DNA from 4 places in the Paenibacillus sp. FSL H7-0442 genome. Region 4 is predicted to be linked to each of the others. Evidence: riboswitches for the same ligand, from Rfam matches in the RefSeq annotation. Region 4 holds a riboswitch; each other region holds the start of a gene.

Region 1 (3,521 bases), 110 kb from region 4:
TTGAGATGGAAGCAGAAGATTGGGACAGGTTGGACCCGGCGGGACGTCAGGAAGTCAATGAAGCTTTGGCAGAAGACTTATTTTATGCACTGGGTACAGAGCCCACAATCACTGTAGGGAGTGGCGTTGTGATCTATGAGCCGGAGCAGCATCGTATCTATGTACTGATTGGGGACGAGGAGCTGACGTCAGTCCCTTTGATTTGAGGTCCGTCTTATGGATTTATCAACGGGGCCGTGGTAATATGTACACCAATATATCGTAGTTTTGGCCGTATTTAAGCGGTCGAAAGGCTTCCGTATAAACGGGGAGGAGTTCGTAACATGCCTTTTACACAAGAAGAGATTGAAGCACATCTGGAGAAACTGGAGGGCTGGGAGCTGGAGGAAGGACGTTGGATCGTTCGGAAATATAATTTTTCCAGTTTTATGAAAGGGATTGCATTCGTGGATGAAGTTGCCGCTATATCTGAAGCATTCAATCATCATCCATTTATTACGATTGATTACAAGACCGTGACGCTGCGTTTGACCTCTTGGGACGATGGCGGTATTATGGCCGTGGATATTAAGGAAGCCCAACAATATAATGAAGCTTTTGAAAAAATGCGTAGCAGTCATTGAGCTTGTAATGATCTGTCGTATGATGATAAAAGCGCCTTCGCTATACAACATCGTGGTTGTATGCCGAAGGCGCTTTTATCATAGTACCCGGGTTGGGTGCTCGGGACGATATACCATACAATAAAACGGTTTTTTGCCATCGGGGGTCTGTCGTTCATAGGTATCTGTAAGCTCAAATCCAGCCGCCTTGTAGGCCCGGATAGCGCGCTCATTCCAAGTGAGCACTTCTAGATCAATTTCATTCTTCGGGTTGCGTCGTTGGGCTTCCTCTGCAATGGCACGGACAAAATCAGAGCCTTTGCCATGTCCGCATCTGTCAGGATGCATGCCAAGGCCTAGCCGGGTCACACCGATCATAGGAAAATATTGAGCAAACCCCATCAGCTTGTTCTCTTCATCCAGTACGGCAACATATTGCTCTTGGCGAAGCGTGGGACTTCCAAATTCGACCTCAAGCGCCTTCATTTGTTCCCAGGGGAGCCAACCGTATATGTTATAAGGTGGATCATAGCGCCACTCACAGATTGCAGCCGCTTGATGCTCGTCCATCGGTACGATCCGATAGTTGGATATTGAGGCCGGCATGTGTTCCATCCTCCTTTTACAGTACTTCAATCATTAACAACAGATTGTAGACAAGTTGCAGGGGAATGGCAAGCGTGTTTATTTTATACCCAAGACGGGTATACATTCAATAAGAAGGAATTACTGCTCATATGCTCCCCCAGCGGTGACGGTAAAACCGACGATGTTTGCTAAAATTGAAACCTTTTGAGGTTTCAGTTCGTCAGTAATGATAATCATTGCTGATGTTGTGGACATAAAAAGCCGCAATTCGATTCCGGCAGAATCAAATTGCGGCTAGAGTTAGCTTGCTGTGCGTTAGTTATTCTACGTTGTCGTCATCAGGAATATCTGAAGCTACAGAATGGTAAGCGTCTGTGCTCATAATTCTTTTTGCACCGACATAGCGGTTAGCGTAATAATTTTCGTTCAGTGAGCTAACTACTACACCACGTGAAGTCGAGGAGTGGGCAAATTTCCCTTCACCTACGAAGATACCTACATGGGAAATGCCTCTTCCTGTGGTGTTGAAGAACACCAGGTCCCCAGGTCTCATTTCATCGCGGGATACAGAAGATCCCATTTTGAATTGTGATCCAGATTGATGCGGAAGTTTAATTCCCAGTTTGTTGAATACATACATTGTGAAGCCGGAGCAATCGAATCCCTCGAGTGTAGTGCCTCCGCTTCTGTAGTTCGTTCCTTTGGCATCTTGGATGACCTGGTCCATCTTGGAGTCTGCAAATGCACTGCCGCCACCGAATGTAAAAGATGTAAAGGCAATGGCAAGACTCATAGCTGCGATCGTTAGCTTCTTCTTCAAAAAAAATATACCCCTTCCAATGCCTGCGAGGTTAGCTTAAGGATTCGGTAGAAGGTTCCCCTATGACCACTCTGTTGCGAGATCAATTCACCCAAACTGGTTCCCCCGCTTCCTAGGTGCCAGGAATTAGGCTTTACTTAAGATGTGCACCTTGGAGAGCAGTATTCACAATAACGATATTTTTGAGATAAAGGTTACAATAAAGATTACAAAGTTGTTACTATCAGTTCACTGCGATTATTGTAACAAAGTCGGCTGGCTTTGGCAAATGTTTCATTGCAAAAAGTTACAAAAAAAATCTGCTCCTAATGTCCCAGGAACAGATCTTGTTAACAGTATTCAGTTATGTGCCGTTTGCGCGGTTATGCATAAAGTTTTTTCGACAGACGGAAATGAAGTGATTAACATAAAGGAAGGGCTTAGCTTCTACTGGAGATATCGGTATGCCATAGTCTGTACTGCGAACTGATATGCCACAGCCTGACCAGACTAGTAACAAAATGATACGATTGTTGGAGAATGAGCGCGAGCATGCCAGTCCAAATCATCGCCACGGTGCCAAATAGACCGAAGACCAGCAGCACACAAGCACCGAGCAAAAGGGATATACCGACAGCTGGGAGAAGCTGGCGAAAGAAGGCGAGCAGGGACGATAGTATGGCGTGACCACCGACAGTGCCTAGTTGCATATACAGGATGCACTGCCGAATGAACCATCCGTATGCCATCCATCCCATGGCATAGGGCAACAAGTGCAGCAGGTAAGAGGGAGATTGAAGCGTACCTGCTACAATAGGGTAGAGTCTCGGTACTACCCAAAAGGCGGGAATCAGCAGCAGTCCCAACTCGATGATGTAATACAACAGCGACGACATGCCATGGCGTTTCATACCTTTGAAAAAGGACAGGCTTTGCGGCTCAGTCGCATCGGTATGCAGGCTTTGATATATTCCGGCTCTAATGAAGGGAGTGATCAGTATGCGTAGTACAGTCGCCCCTAGTAGTATCCACAAATACACATGTACTTCCCGGCTGTCCATCAGAGCAATCTGGCTCTCCATCCAAAACAAGGTCTGTCCCAGCTCGTTTTGACCCTGATCAGGATAACGGAGCAGTAGCGGGATAACGGCAGATTGTACCAGCCGATAGAGAAACACCCCCCACAGTAATCGATACAGAAACAAAATGATAACGATATAAAATCGTATGCGCACCAGCGCCCAGCCCTCTTTTATAACAGTCCGCATCTATAGACACCTCACCATGACAGACTTCCAAGCAGTGTCTCCAACAGCTTGGTTACACTTATACTCCAACGGGTTTGTTGCTTTTCGTCCAATTCGGCTTTTAGGGTATTGTTAATATGCTTGTTCTCCAGTGCAATGGTATATAGGGGATCAAGGGTTACATAGGAAACGGGAGAAGTACTTTTGATCCGAAAAGTTGTGCTTTTGCCCGCACCGTCCCAAGCCTTGAATTTCGTGGTTCCATCCTTGAAGGTAAATTGGACA
Region 2 (3,521 bases), 2.7 Mb from region 4:
ACCATACTTGTGAACTTCCTCTACAATCTTACGATATGCAGGAATATGTTCGTCACTCCAAATACCTAAATCACGATCCGTAATACGTCCATCAGGATGAACCGCTGTCATTTCCACAATAATAAGACCAGCACCTCCTACTGCTCGGCTCACATAATGGACATGATGCCAATCCGTCGGATTTCCATCCTCGGCCTCCACACTAAATTGGCACATCGGGGGCATAACAATCCGATTTTTTAAAGAAAGCCCCTTTAATTGATAAGGAGTAAACAAGTCGGTCACTTTTATCCTTCCTTCCTTCAATTCCATGTCTGTATAATTATGAATTGCAACCCCATTATACACCAGCTGTCACGGGATACCGAATCCGTTGTAAGGCTAAAACTTGCGAAAATGCTCTTGTTTTCGGTCATGTTTAAGAGAATATGTACGTTTAGCTCCATCATCTTCATTGATAATCATTTCATCGCGAACTTCTTTCCAGACGTTTATGAGCCTAACTTGGTAACCAGCATATTTTTAATAGGACAGGTACATAATAGTCGAGAGCACCACTAGGTACCACTGCACGAAAAGGGGGGATACATATGCCGTACAGGGGAGTGTTGCCATGCTTGGCACTGTTACTAGCATTTTCAAGTTTACCCGTTCACGCGGATGCGCCTCCCAAGATCGGAACGCCCCATCCCAAGGAAGCAGCTGTTGCTTCTTCTGTACATCTGAGTACAGATCGAGCTACTCCTACATTAGCAATGTTGCGTAAAAAACATGCGGACATTTTTAAAATGTGCGGCCCACACACCCGCCAAATTGCCTTAACCTTTGATGATGTGCCCGATTCTAGGTATACGCCGCAGGTTTTGGACGTATTACACGCCAACGGCATCAAAGCCACCTTTTTCATCGTCGGTCACCGTGCGGAAAAGCATCCGGGGATTATACGTCGTATTATCCGTGAAGGCCATGCTATAGGAAATCATTCCTATACTCATCCGGATTTTAGGAAGGCTACACCAGAACGCTTTCGCAACCAGATTACAAAAACAGAACGTATTTTACAAGCCAGCGCAGGTTTTCGCCCCAAGTTGATTCGTCCACCCTACGGTGAAATTACAGAGCCTCAAATAAAGTGGGCACGTAGTCATGGCTACATGATTGTCAACTGGAATGTAGACTCTCTCGACTGGAAGGGACTAAGTAAAACACAAATTCAGCGAAATGTGATTCCAGCTACAGGGCCTGGCTCTATTATTTTAATGCACGCTGGTGGAGGTCAAAGTTCCAACTTGCAAGGCACTATCCAAGCTTTGCCGGGTCTAATTCACTCTCTAAAAGCTAAGGGCTACAAATTTGTGACAGTCCCCCGGCTACTCCACACATCGGAACGAAAATAACAGTATGTTTATAATTGAGGTCCAAGCTAAAGCAACGTAAAAAGGCTGTCTTACCAGCAGAAGTATTCTGCTCGTCAAGACAGCCTTTTTACGGATAGGACCTGATAAGAGTCCGACCTAGATATATACGGATATAGGCGTTATGTTTACATAATATATATTATGTTTAATTAAACTGTATATACGTACAATGCTATTTATCAATAACGTACAGCTTCACATTTTGAAATCCAAAGTCGTTCACAAATGATTTGTTGCCTGGAATAAAGATATCAATCCGCTTTCCTGTAATGGCGCTGCCCTGATCGCGAGCGACAGCTACAAAAGAATGATCCGGCAAACCTGGATGGGAGTAGCCTGTAACCAGTACTTTCGTGCCCATCGGAATGACGTTAGGATCTACCGCAATTGTACCTAGTTTAAGCGGATTGCCGTAGTAGTCCACTGCGCCCCATTTACCATTCTCATCGGCTGCGGCAGAATACGCTGAAGCCTTAACGTCAACTATTTTGCTATAGTTGAATGTTTTACCCCAAGCTTCAATCGTTGGCGCCTCATTCGCTGCTGCTTTCTCCGTAAGAAGCTGCGGCTTCGATTCCGAAGCTGCCTTTACACTTTTTTCGCCAGGCACCTTAATTTGCAGACCTGCATATATATTGCTGGAAGCAATGTTTGGGTTAGCCTTTGTTAGCTCGTCTACCGATACTCCATAACGCTGAGCAAGCAAAAAGAAGGTATCGCCCTCTTTGGCAGTGTGAAGCGAGGCAGCATCCGCTATTCCAGCTGTCTGTGCCAACCCTGCAATAGCTGCGGCAAGCACCGCAATTTTCATCGTTTTACCAATATGTTTTAAATGTTTCAAAGATATGTACCTCCTCTTTTATGCCTGCGAAGTTAGCTGTCGGATTCGGACTCAGGAGAAGCCCTATGCTCGTGCAATTCACCCCTAGGCATATTCCTCATCGTCTTATGACGTATCGGAATGGCTGCCGTTGTTACGTCCCCCGCACTTCCCATAGTTTGGGCCAGCATTTCAGCGCTTGTCTAACCGCATGCTGTCCCGGTAAGTTTTGGCTTACTGCATAATATCACAATTTTGTAACCTTATCCGCATGAAAATGTTGGGAACCCTGAACATCATACTACACTCGTTACAATTTTGTCATCAAGAAATCTATATTTGTTACGAAAGTATGGGGAAATGGTGACAAAAAAAGAAAAGCCCTCCGTCAACGGAGAGCTCTTTTATGATTAGATCAGTACTTTCTTACAATACTTTGGCAAGAAAATCACGAGTGCGATCATGGCTTGGAGTGCCAAATACCTGGTCTGGTGCACCCTGCTCCACAATTTGACCGTTATCCATAAAGATAATTCGATCGCCTACCTCGCGGGCAAAGCCCATTTCATGCGTTACAATTACCATTGTCATACCGCCTTCGGCGAGCTTCTTCATTACATCCAGAACCTCTCCAACCATTTCAGGGTCCAATGCAGAAGTCGGCTCATCGAACAGCATTACGTGCGGCTGCATGGCCAAAGCACGCGCAATCGCAATACGTTGCTTCTGACCACCGGATAGCTGGTTCGGATAGGTATTCTTCTTATCCTCGAGCCCCACGGTACGCAGGAGTTCTAATGCAATTTTTTCCGCTTCCTTACCTGACTGTTTTCTAACCTGCGTCGGTGCAAGCGTCAGGTTCTGCAACACTGTTTTGTGTGGGAACAGATTAAAATGCTGGAACACCATCCCCATTTTTTCCCGGGTTACATTAATATTATGACCACGAGCTGTAATCGGCTCGCCCTCAAATAAAATCTCCCCATCCGTCGGCTGTTCTAACAGATTCATACAACGCAAAAACGTACTCTTCCCCGAACCGCTGGGACCGATGATAACGACAACTTCTCCTTTGGCGATATCTATATCAATGCCTTTTAAAATCTCATTCTTGCCGAACGATTTACGCAATTGTTTAACGGTGATCACTGGCTCTCAACTTCCTTTCCCATAAACCAAGCAGCTTAGACAAGCTGAATGTCATTACAAAATAAATAGCGGCTGTGATTATGAACGGACTTAATCCTTCATAGGTAATATTCTTAATGACCTGGGCTTGATAC
Region 3 (3,521 bases), 1.2 Mb from region 4:
ATACTAGCAATAAAGTATATAACGGATAGAACAATGCCGCGTACAAATGAAGTATGTCGTCGGGTGAGTGATGCATACACAATGGCAAGTACACCCAGCACAAAGCTAAATAGGGCATAACCCGCATAGGTCATCCAATTCGCCCAAAATGTTTGCTTTTCGATATAATCGGTATAGGATGACGGGGCCGAAAAGCTTTGAGTGAAGGAGCGAACATCACCGTCTTCAAAAGTAAAAGCCAGTGTAAGTACCGAGGCGCCGATTTTTTTATCGTCCACGGTATACTTTAATCCGCCTTCTTGTTCAGTGGTCGCGAGCTTCAAGTCCGACGGCTTAAAGCCAAAGCGCTTCACCCATACAGCGGCCGCCTGCTCCTTGGCTTCAAGCGTCATGCCGTCCTCAGCCACACGTACAAGCCTGTTACGTGCTTGTTCATCCGTAGAAATATCAGCCTGCGTGTAATTGGTGCTGGAGGTGATCCGTTTAAAACTAACGACCTTCCCAGTGGATAAATCTACATGAATTTGCAGCTTGCTCTTCGCTGAGGATTCAGGCAGATCGACCCGAAAGGTTTCGTAAGGGTAATTTTTCTTCCATGTACGGTCGTACTGTTGAAGCAGTTTTTCTCTAGATAAATAACCGTACAAATCTGTTTCGGCCTGATAGGTCACGACAGGCTCCTCTGGCTGTGATTCAGTATAGCCCAGCTCGGAGCGGGCGAAGTCCAATGCGTGTATGACCGCTTCTTGTTTGCTGATGACCTTTGCGTTCATTACTGATTCTGGACTTGGATTGCTAAGCGAGGGAATAAGCAATTGAAAGATAAAAAAGCAAATCAGGCCAATCCCGCCCAGCAAGCCTAATTTTTTGAAGTTGGCCGTGAGCACGACCGGTTTCCCGATAGGATTCATGAGTTTCCTCCTTAATCTGTAAATAAGAACATCCATTAAAGATATCATACTGCACAGGTTCCCGCCAACAGACCAGCGATATTCATGAAAATAGAGTGAAAGCACTTTAAAGTTCCAATAAAATAAGATAAGCTGCGATTAAACGATGCCCATTCGCAAAATAAAGCCAATTTCACGTTTTTTCGACGAAATCGGTTTTGTGATCTGGATATAGAAGGATTATAATCTTGAGGCAATGCCTATAAAATACATAGGTAATGATATACAGTTGAGCCGAATTTCTATGGGAAAACGGGGGAACCATGTTACTGGGGTGAATTTTACAGCCGATCACTGGTGGATCGGAAGTGTAAATAGGGCATACTGTGCTGCCCGAATCCGTCAGCTAACCTCGTAGGCTATGAGCAGGAACCAAGTCAGGCACTCGGTTTTCCGGTGTCTTTTTTTGTGCGTATAAAAGTGTTTGGATTGGTTAGATAGACCGCTGCGGGTGCAGATTATTCTTCCGATTGCTGTTATCCCCGGATTTTTTGATTGTATACCCCCTTTAATGGTTAAAATCCGGAGATAAAGGCAAACGCTTCGCTTCTTCAGAACAATTCTGCCCCCTTCGCTACTGCCCGCCAATAGCACAGGGGACCGAGTAGTGCTTGACATGCATTCTTCCTGTATTCAGGGAATGCTAATTATAGTTAACTAAGGTTTGGAAAAATCAAAAAATTCAGGGGCAACGACGATCGGAAGATCAAATGGAACGCGTAGCGAGCTTACACCGTATTAAATCACTGTTTTTATAGTTTTAAGGATTAGGAGAGAAGTGATGAATAGATGAATCCCAATGCAAGCTGGCTCCGGCTTTCTCCACCGCAGATATTCGTTGCGGGCTTTGCCATTATCATTCTAATAGGTAGTTTATTGTTAATGCTGCCGATCTCCAATACAACAGGAAAGCCACTTGCGTTTGTAGACGCTTTGTTTACTGCCGCTTCCGCGACCTGTGTTACAGGGCTTGTCGTAAAGGATACGGGGACCTTTTTTACAACCTTTGGTCAAGTTGTTATCGTGGCGCTCATTCAGATCGGCGGTCTGGGCTTTATGACCATGGCTACCTTAATCGCGCTGGTGTTCAAACGTCGGATTTCCTTGCGGGAGCGCCTCATTTTACAGGAAGCGATGAATCAGACCTCTGTCGAAGGAATTGTCGGATTGATCCGTAAGGTGCTGTTGTACTCGCTGGTCATTGAGGGCATATGTGCTGTAATATTTGCGATTCGCTGGTCGTTTGATATGCCTGTAGGCAGGGCGATTTATTTTGGGATTTGGCATGCCATCTCCATGTTTAACAATGCTGGTTTTGACTTATTCGGGCACTTTCGCAGCCTAACAGGTTATGTATATGATCCGATTGTTAATTTTACAGCCATGTTTTTGATTATTTCAGGCGGCATTGGTTTTGTAGTGATGTCAGACCTGGCAGAATATCGCAAGCGTAAGAGACTGTCCTTGCATACCAAGGTGGTACTCAGCATGACGGGCGCTCTGATTGTAGTCGGCACGCTCGTGATTTTTGTGTTTGAGTTTACGAATCCAAAGACTCTTGGCTCGCTTGATTGGGGTGGTAAACTGCTGGGATCTTTATTCCAGTCTGTTACTCCCCGTACCGCAGGTGCCAATACACTGGACATTGCAGGCTTGCGGCAGGCTACGCAGTTTTTTATCATCATACTCATGTTTATCGGGGCTTCTCCTGGCTCCACTGGAGGCGGGATTAAGACCACAACATTCGCGCTGCTCATTGGAGCAGTGATTTCGATGCTGCGGGGGCGGGAAGATATTGTGCTGTTCAGGTATCGACTTGCGCAGGGACGAATTTACAAGGCTTTGACCATTACACTGCTGGGGCTGCTGTTCGTGATCGGGGTGACGATGATTTTGTCAGCAACCGAAGATCATCATTTTCTGATGATCTTGTTCGAGACGGTGTCTGCGTTTGGTACGGTGGGGCTGTCGATGGGGCTTACACCTGATTTGACAGTCATAGGCAAGCTGGTGATTACCCTGACGATGTTTGCAGGTAGACTGGGGCCACTCACGCTAGCTTATGCACTGGGGCCGAAAAAGGGTAAAGAATTATATCGTCATCCGGAAGGTAAAATGATTATAGGATAAGGGAGTTTTCGAGTAGACATGAAAACGCAGCAGTTTGTAGTTATTGGCTTGGGGCGGTTTGGCTCAAGCCTAGCTTTGCAATTGGTGGATATGGGGTGCGAGGTGCTAGGCATTGACCGGAATGAGGATGTTGTGGACAGTATGAGTGAGATGTTGACACATACTGTCGTGGCGGACGCTACCGATGAAGACTCATTGCGATCACTGGGCATCCGTAATTTCGATTGTGGCATTGTTGCTATTGGTGATGACATCCAGGTAAGCATCCTGACCGCCATTTTGCTGAAGGAGCTGGGTGTGAAAAAGGTCGTAGCCAAAGCCATATCTGTGCTGCACGGGCGTGCGTTAGAAAAGCTCGGTGTGGATCGGATTATTTATCCAGAACGGGACATGGGTATCCGTGTGGCTCACCAGCTAGTCACGCCTAATTTGCTCGATTAT
Region 4 (3,521 bases):
AGAATAGACAACTATATAGAAATGTAAGTAAAAAAAGGAGATGTAAACCTTGGATTTATTCGACACTCATACTCACTTGGATGCGCCACAATTTGACGAAGATCGTGAAGAAGTTATAGCACGTGCTGTCGAATCAGGAGTAACGCGGATGATCAATATCGGATTTAATCGTGAGACCATTCCATCCACCATGAAATTGGCCGAGACGTATGATTTTATTTATGCGGCAGTTGGATGGCACCCACAGGATGCGATTACAATGCAAGAGGGCGATTTAGAATGGATTGCATCGTTATGTAGTCATAAGAAGGTCGTAGCCATCGGAGAGATCGGTCTGGATTATTATTGGGATACATCACCGAAGGATATTCAGCATCGGGTGTTTCGAAATCAAATTGGTCTGGCTCGTGAGCTCAAAATGCCCATTGTTATTCATAACCGGGATGCCCATGAAGATATTGTTAGGATTTTGCGTGAGGAAAAAGCGAGTGAGATTGGCGGAGTCATGCACTCCTTTTCTGGGAGCTGGGAGACAGCCCAAATGGTGCTGGATATGGGATTTCACCTTTCCTTCGGTGGTCCAATAACGTTTAAAAATGCCAAGCAGCCAAAAGAGGTGCTCGCACAGGTGCCACTGGACCGTCTGCTCATTGAAACGGACGCGCCCTACCTGACGCCGCATCCGTTTCGCGGGAAGCGAAATGAGTCTGCGCATGTGAGACTGGTAGCAGAGGCTGCAGCCCAAATCAAGGGGATTACAGTGGAGGAATTAGTGTCAATAACGACCCAAAATGCCTTGGAACGATTTGACATTCAATAAAAAAGCGAAGAAATCGATCAAAATAAAGAGATAGACGAAGCTAATCATGAATTTGTTGCAGGAAACTCGAGAATATTACAATATTTTAACCGAATATTTTGAAAAATGTACTTGAAACCTGCTTTACAACATGCATGGAAACAGGATATCATCTTTTCAGTGAATTGTTGTTTGAATGTAAACATCAACAAGTCATTTCATGAACCAGTCTCGCTGAGTCCCTTTTACAGGGAACGGGGGAACCGATATGGCTTACAGTACGTCCGGCTTATGTGCAAGAAGGGAACGTCTCTTCCGCCAGCCGGCTCGACCTAAATTCTTTTCCCAGATGGGATTGAACAGGTAGAGGAGCCGTATTTCGATTTCTTTCTGGGTCTTCGGGGTGAATGTGAAGGCGACCGCCATGAGCGGTTGACCCAAGCTAGGGCGACTCTCTACGTCCGAACCCGACAGCTAACCCCGTAAGCGTAACAAGAGAGAAGCCATCTCGTGCATGAGTTTTCCCGCATATTCACACATGCCGGAAGCCACGAAAGAGCTCTCTAGTCTCTTTCTTTGGCTTTTTTTGTTGTGAATAAAAGAAAATCTGTCATCATACTGTGGTTAAACAGGGGAGGACAGCATGCCGCGAAGACGGGTACATGGTGCAGGACAGTCGCAGTTTGGGCTTGTCTTGTAGAAAATCTGTTATAGTCACGTCAAATCTCAACTATGTCTTACTCCAGACGGCGGGCTATGTAAGGAGGACGGAGGAAATGGGCATTTTCCAAAAAGAGGAGACCCATGAGTCACGCTCATCCAGCATGTCTTACGTATTGCGTTGGAAGCAAGAGAATGTGCGCCAGGCTGCTTTGGTTGCTATTTTTCTAATCGCGCTAACGATTATGATTTCAATTCTGATGTACACGCAATCTAAAAAACAAGTCTTTTTTGTCATTGATGGCAAGGCATCTGCGGTAGAAACCCGGGAATCCAAGCTTCAAGATTTGCTGAGCGAGCATTCCATTTCACTTCAGCCGCATGATACAATTTCTATGCCGCTAAATGGAGCAGTACAGGATGGGGACCGCGTAGTCATTAAACGTGCCAATCAAGTTAAAGTATCTTCAGGCAATGAGACGAAAAAGCTGTACACAACAGAAAATACAGTAGAAGGTGCCATTCGTACCTCGGGCTATAAATTATCGTCAACGGATAAAGTTTATCCTGCGTTGGATGCCTCTGTTTCGTCTAACATGGACATAAAAATCGTCCGTGTGAAGAAACAGCAGGTCGAACAGAAAAAACAGGTGCCTTATCAGGTCATCAAAACGGCCGATCCAAGTCTTTATAAAGGCGATAATCGGGTCATTCAAAGCGGCAAATCGGGTGTGGTAGTCCAGCACGTTCAAAAGGTATATCATGATGGAAAGTTGGTATCCAAACAGCTGGTTAACAAGGAAGTTGCACAGAACCGTGTGGATAAGGTTATTGCGGTAGGAACGAAGAAAAAGCCGGTCGTTCTTGCTGCTTCCGTCGGTCCCAATGATGCGGTTAAGACAACAACGGTTAGTTCGGGCAGTGCTGTCCGTAAAGCAGGCGTCAATTTTAAATATAGCAAAGTTTTACAAAATGTCTCCATGACGGCGTATTCCTCACAGGAGCCAGGTATCGGTACACGTACTGCATCCGGCACGCGCGTGACGGAAGGTCGTACCATCGCTGTCGATCCGAGTATAATTCCAATCGGCTGGTGGGTGTATATCGAAGGGGTGGGCTTCCGCCGTGCGGAGGATACCGGTGGCGCGATTAAAGGCCACAAAATCGATGTGTATTATGAGAGTTTGAGCCGAGCCAACCAATTTGGTCGTAAGCACGGTAAAACCGTATATGTTATCGGACCGGTAAAGCCTGAAATCAACTAAAACAGGTTGTGTATGTTGAGGGCAATGCGATAGTATTAACAACATAGTTATGCCATGCTAAGAAGAGGATATCCTCTTCTTATTTTGTTTTCAAAAGCAGGGAAAGATAAATATAGCTTGCTGTGTAGCAGTGGAGGGAAATGCAAATGATCAAGGAAGTGATCGTGGTAGAGGGCCGGGATGATACGGTGGCCATTCGCCGCGCTGTTGAAGCGGATACGATAGAAACTGGCGGCTCAGCCATTAATAAAATGACGCTGCGTAAAATTGCATTGGCGCAGGAGCGGCGGGGGGTCATCATTTTAACCGATCCCGATCATGCAGGGGAGCGCATCCGTAAGATTATCGCTTCCAAGGTACCCGGCTGCAAGCAGGCCTTTATACCCGAGGCAGAAGCGACGCGCAAAGGAGATATTGGTGTGGAGAATGCCTCACCGGAAGCGATCAGACACGCTCTCGCACGGGTTCATACGACAGTAGAAGGCGCCGACCCGCTGATTGAGTGGGCGGACCTGATTGATGCTGGACTTATCACCCACCCCAATGCTGCTGCACGCCGTATGGCCTTAGGGAATGTGCTGGGTATTGGTTATTGTAACGGAAAGCAGCTACATAAACGGCTCTCTGTATTTCAGATCAGCCGCGAGGAATTTGCCGGAGCGCTGGCACAAATTGAAAGTGAAGGATTGTGATATCCGTATGACAGGAATTCAAGATATAGCAACACCGCGGCGTACAAAGGAAATTATTCAACGGCACGGTTTTTCGTTCAAAAAGAGTTTGGGACAAAATTTCCT

What was found. A riboswitch is a leader RNA that binds a small molecule or an ion and turns the genes downstream of it on or off. The one in region 4 is predicted to bind cyclic di-AMP.
Region 1: another riboswitch for cyclic di-AMP. It lies ahead of MHH57_RS00540 (C40 family peptidase); the one in region 4 lies ahead of MHH57_RS00140 (3D domain-containing protein).
Region 2: another riboswitch for cyclic di-AMP. It lies ahead of MHH57_RS13305 (3D domain-containing protein); the one in region 4 lies ahead of MHH57_RS00140 (3D domain-containing protein).
Region 3: another riboswitch for cyclic di-AMP. It lies ahead of MHH57_RS20105 (TrkH family potassium uptake protein); the one in region 4 lies ahead of MHH57_RS00140 (3D domain-containing protein).

Annotation. Positions count from the first base shown of each region.
Region 1 is NZ_CP151963.1:134,015-137,535, forward strand. It holds gene MHH57_RS00525 (hypothetical protein) at 1-206, shown strand, start outside; gene MHH57_RS00530 (4a-hydroxytetrahydrobiopterin dehydratase) at 324-623, shown strand; gene MHH57_RS00535 (GNAT family N-acetyltransferase) at 702-1,208, opposite strand; gene MHH57_RS00540 (C40 family peptidase) at 1,510-2,010, opposite strand; cyclic di-AMP (ydaO/yuaA leader) riboswitch at 2,016-2,153, opposite strand; gene MHH57_RS00545 (hypothetical protein) at 2,430-3,257, opposite strand; gene MHH57_RS00550 (M1 family metallopeptidase) at 3,269-3,521, opposite strand, start outside.
Region 2 is NZ_CP151963.1:3,071,818-3,075,338, forward strand. It holds gene MHH57_RS13295 (NADH:flavin oxidoreductase/NADH oxidase) at 1-285, opposite strand, end outside; gene MHH57_RS13300 (polysaccharide deacetylase family protein) at 591-1,397, shown strand; gene MHH57_RS13305 (3D domain-containing protein) at 1,591-2,259, opposite strand; cyclic di-AMP (ydaO/yuaA leader) riboswitch at 2,266-2,434, opposite strand; gene MHH57_RS13310 (amino acid ABC transporter ATP-binding protein) at 2,665-3,387, opposite strand; gene MHH57_RS13315 (ABC transporter substrate-binding protein/permease) at 3,374-3,521, opposite strand, start outside.
Region 3 is NZ_CP151963.1:4,559,143-4,562,663, reverse strand. It holds gene MHH57_RS20110 (type II CAAX endopeptidase family protein) at 1-911, opposite strand, end outside; cyclic di-AMP (ydaO/yuaA leader) riboswitch at 1,173-1,326, shown strand; gene MHH57_RS20105 (TrkH family potassium uptake protein) at 1,740-3,080, shown strand; gene MHH57_RS20100 (TrkA family potassium uptake protein) at 3,099-3,521, shown strand, end outside.
Region 4 is NZ_CP151963.1:28,945-32,465, forward strand. It holds gene MHH57_RS00130 (HD domain-containing protein) at 1-7, shown strand, start outside; gene MHH57_RS00135 (TatD family hydrolase) at 50-820, shown strand; cyclic di-AMP (ydaO/yuaA leader) riboswitch at 1,022-1,304, shown strand; gene MHH57_RS00140 (3D domain-containing protein) at 1,576-2,724, shown strand; gene rnmV (ribonuclease M5) at 2,871-3,416, shown strand; gene rsmA (16S rRNA (adenine(1518)-N(6)/adenine(1519)-N(6))-dimethyltransferase RsmA) at 3,424-3,521, shown strand, end outside.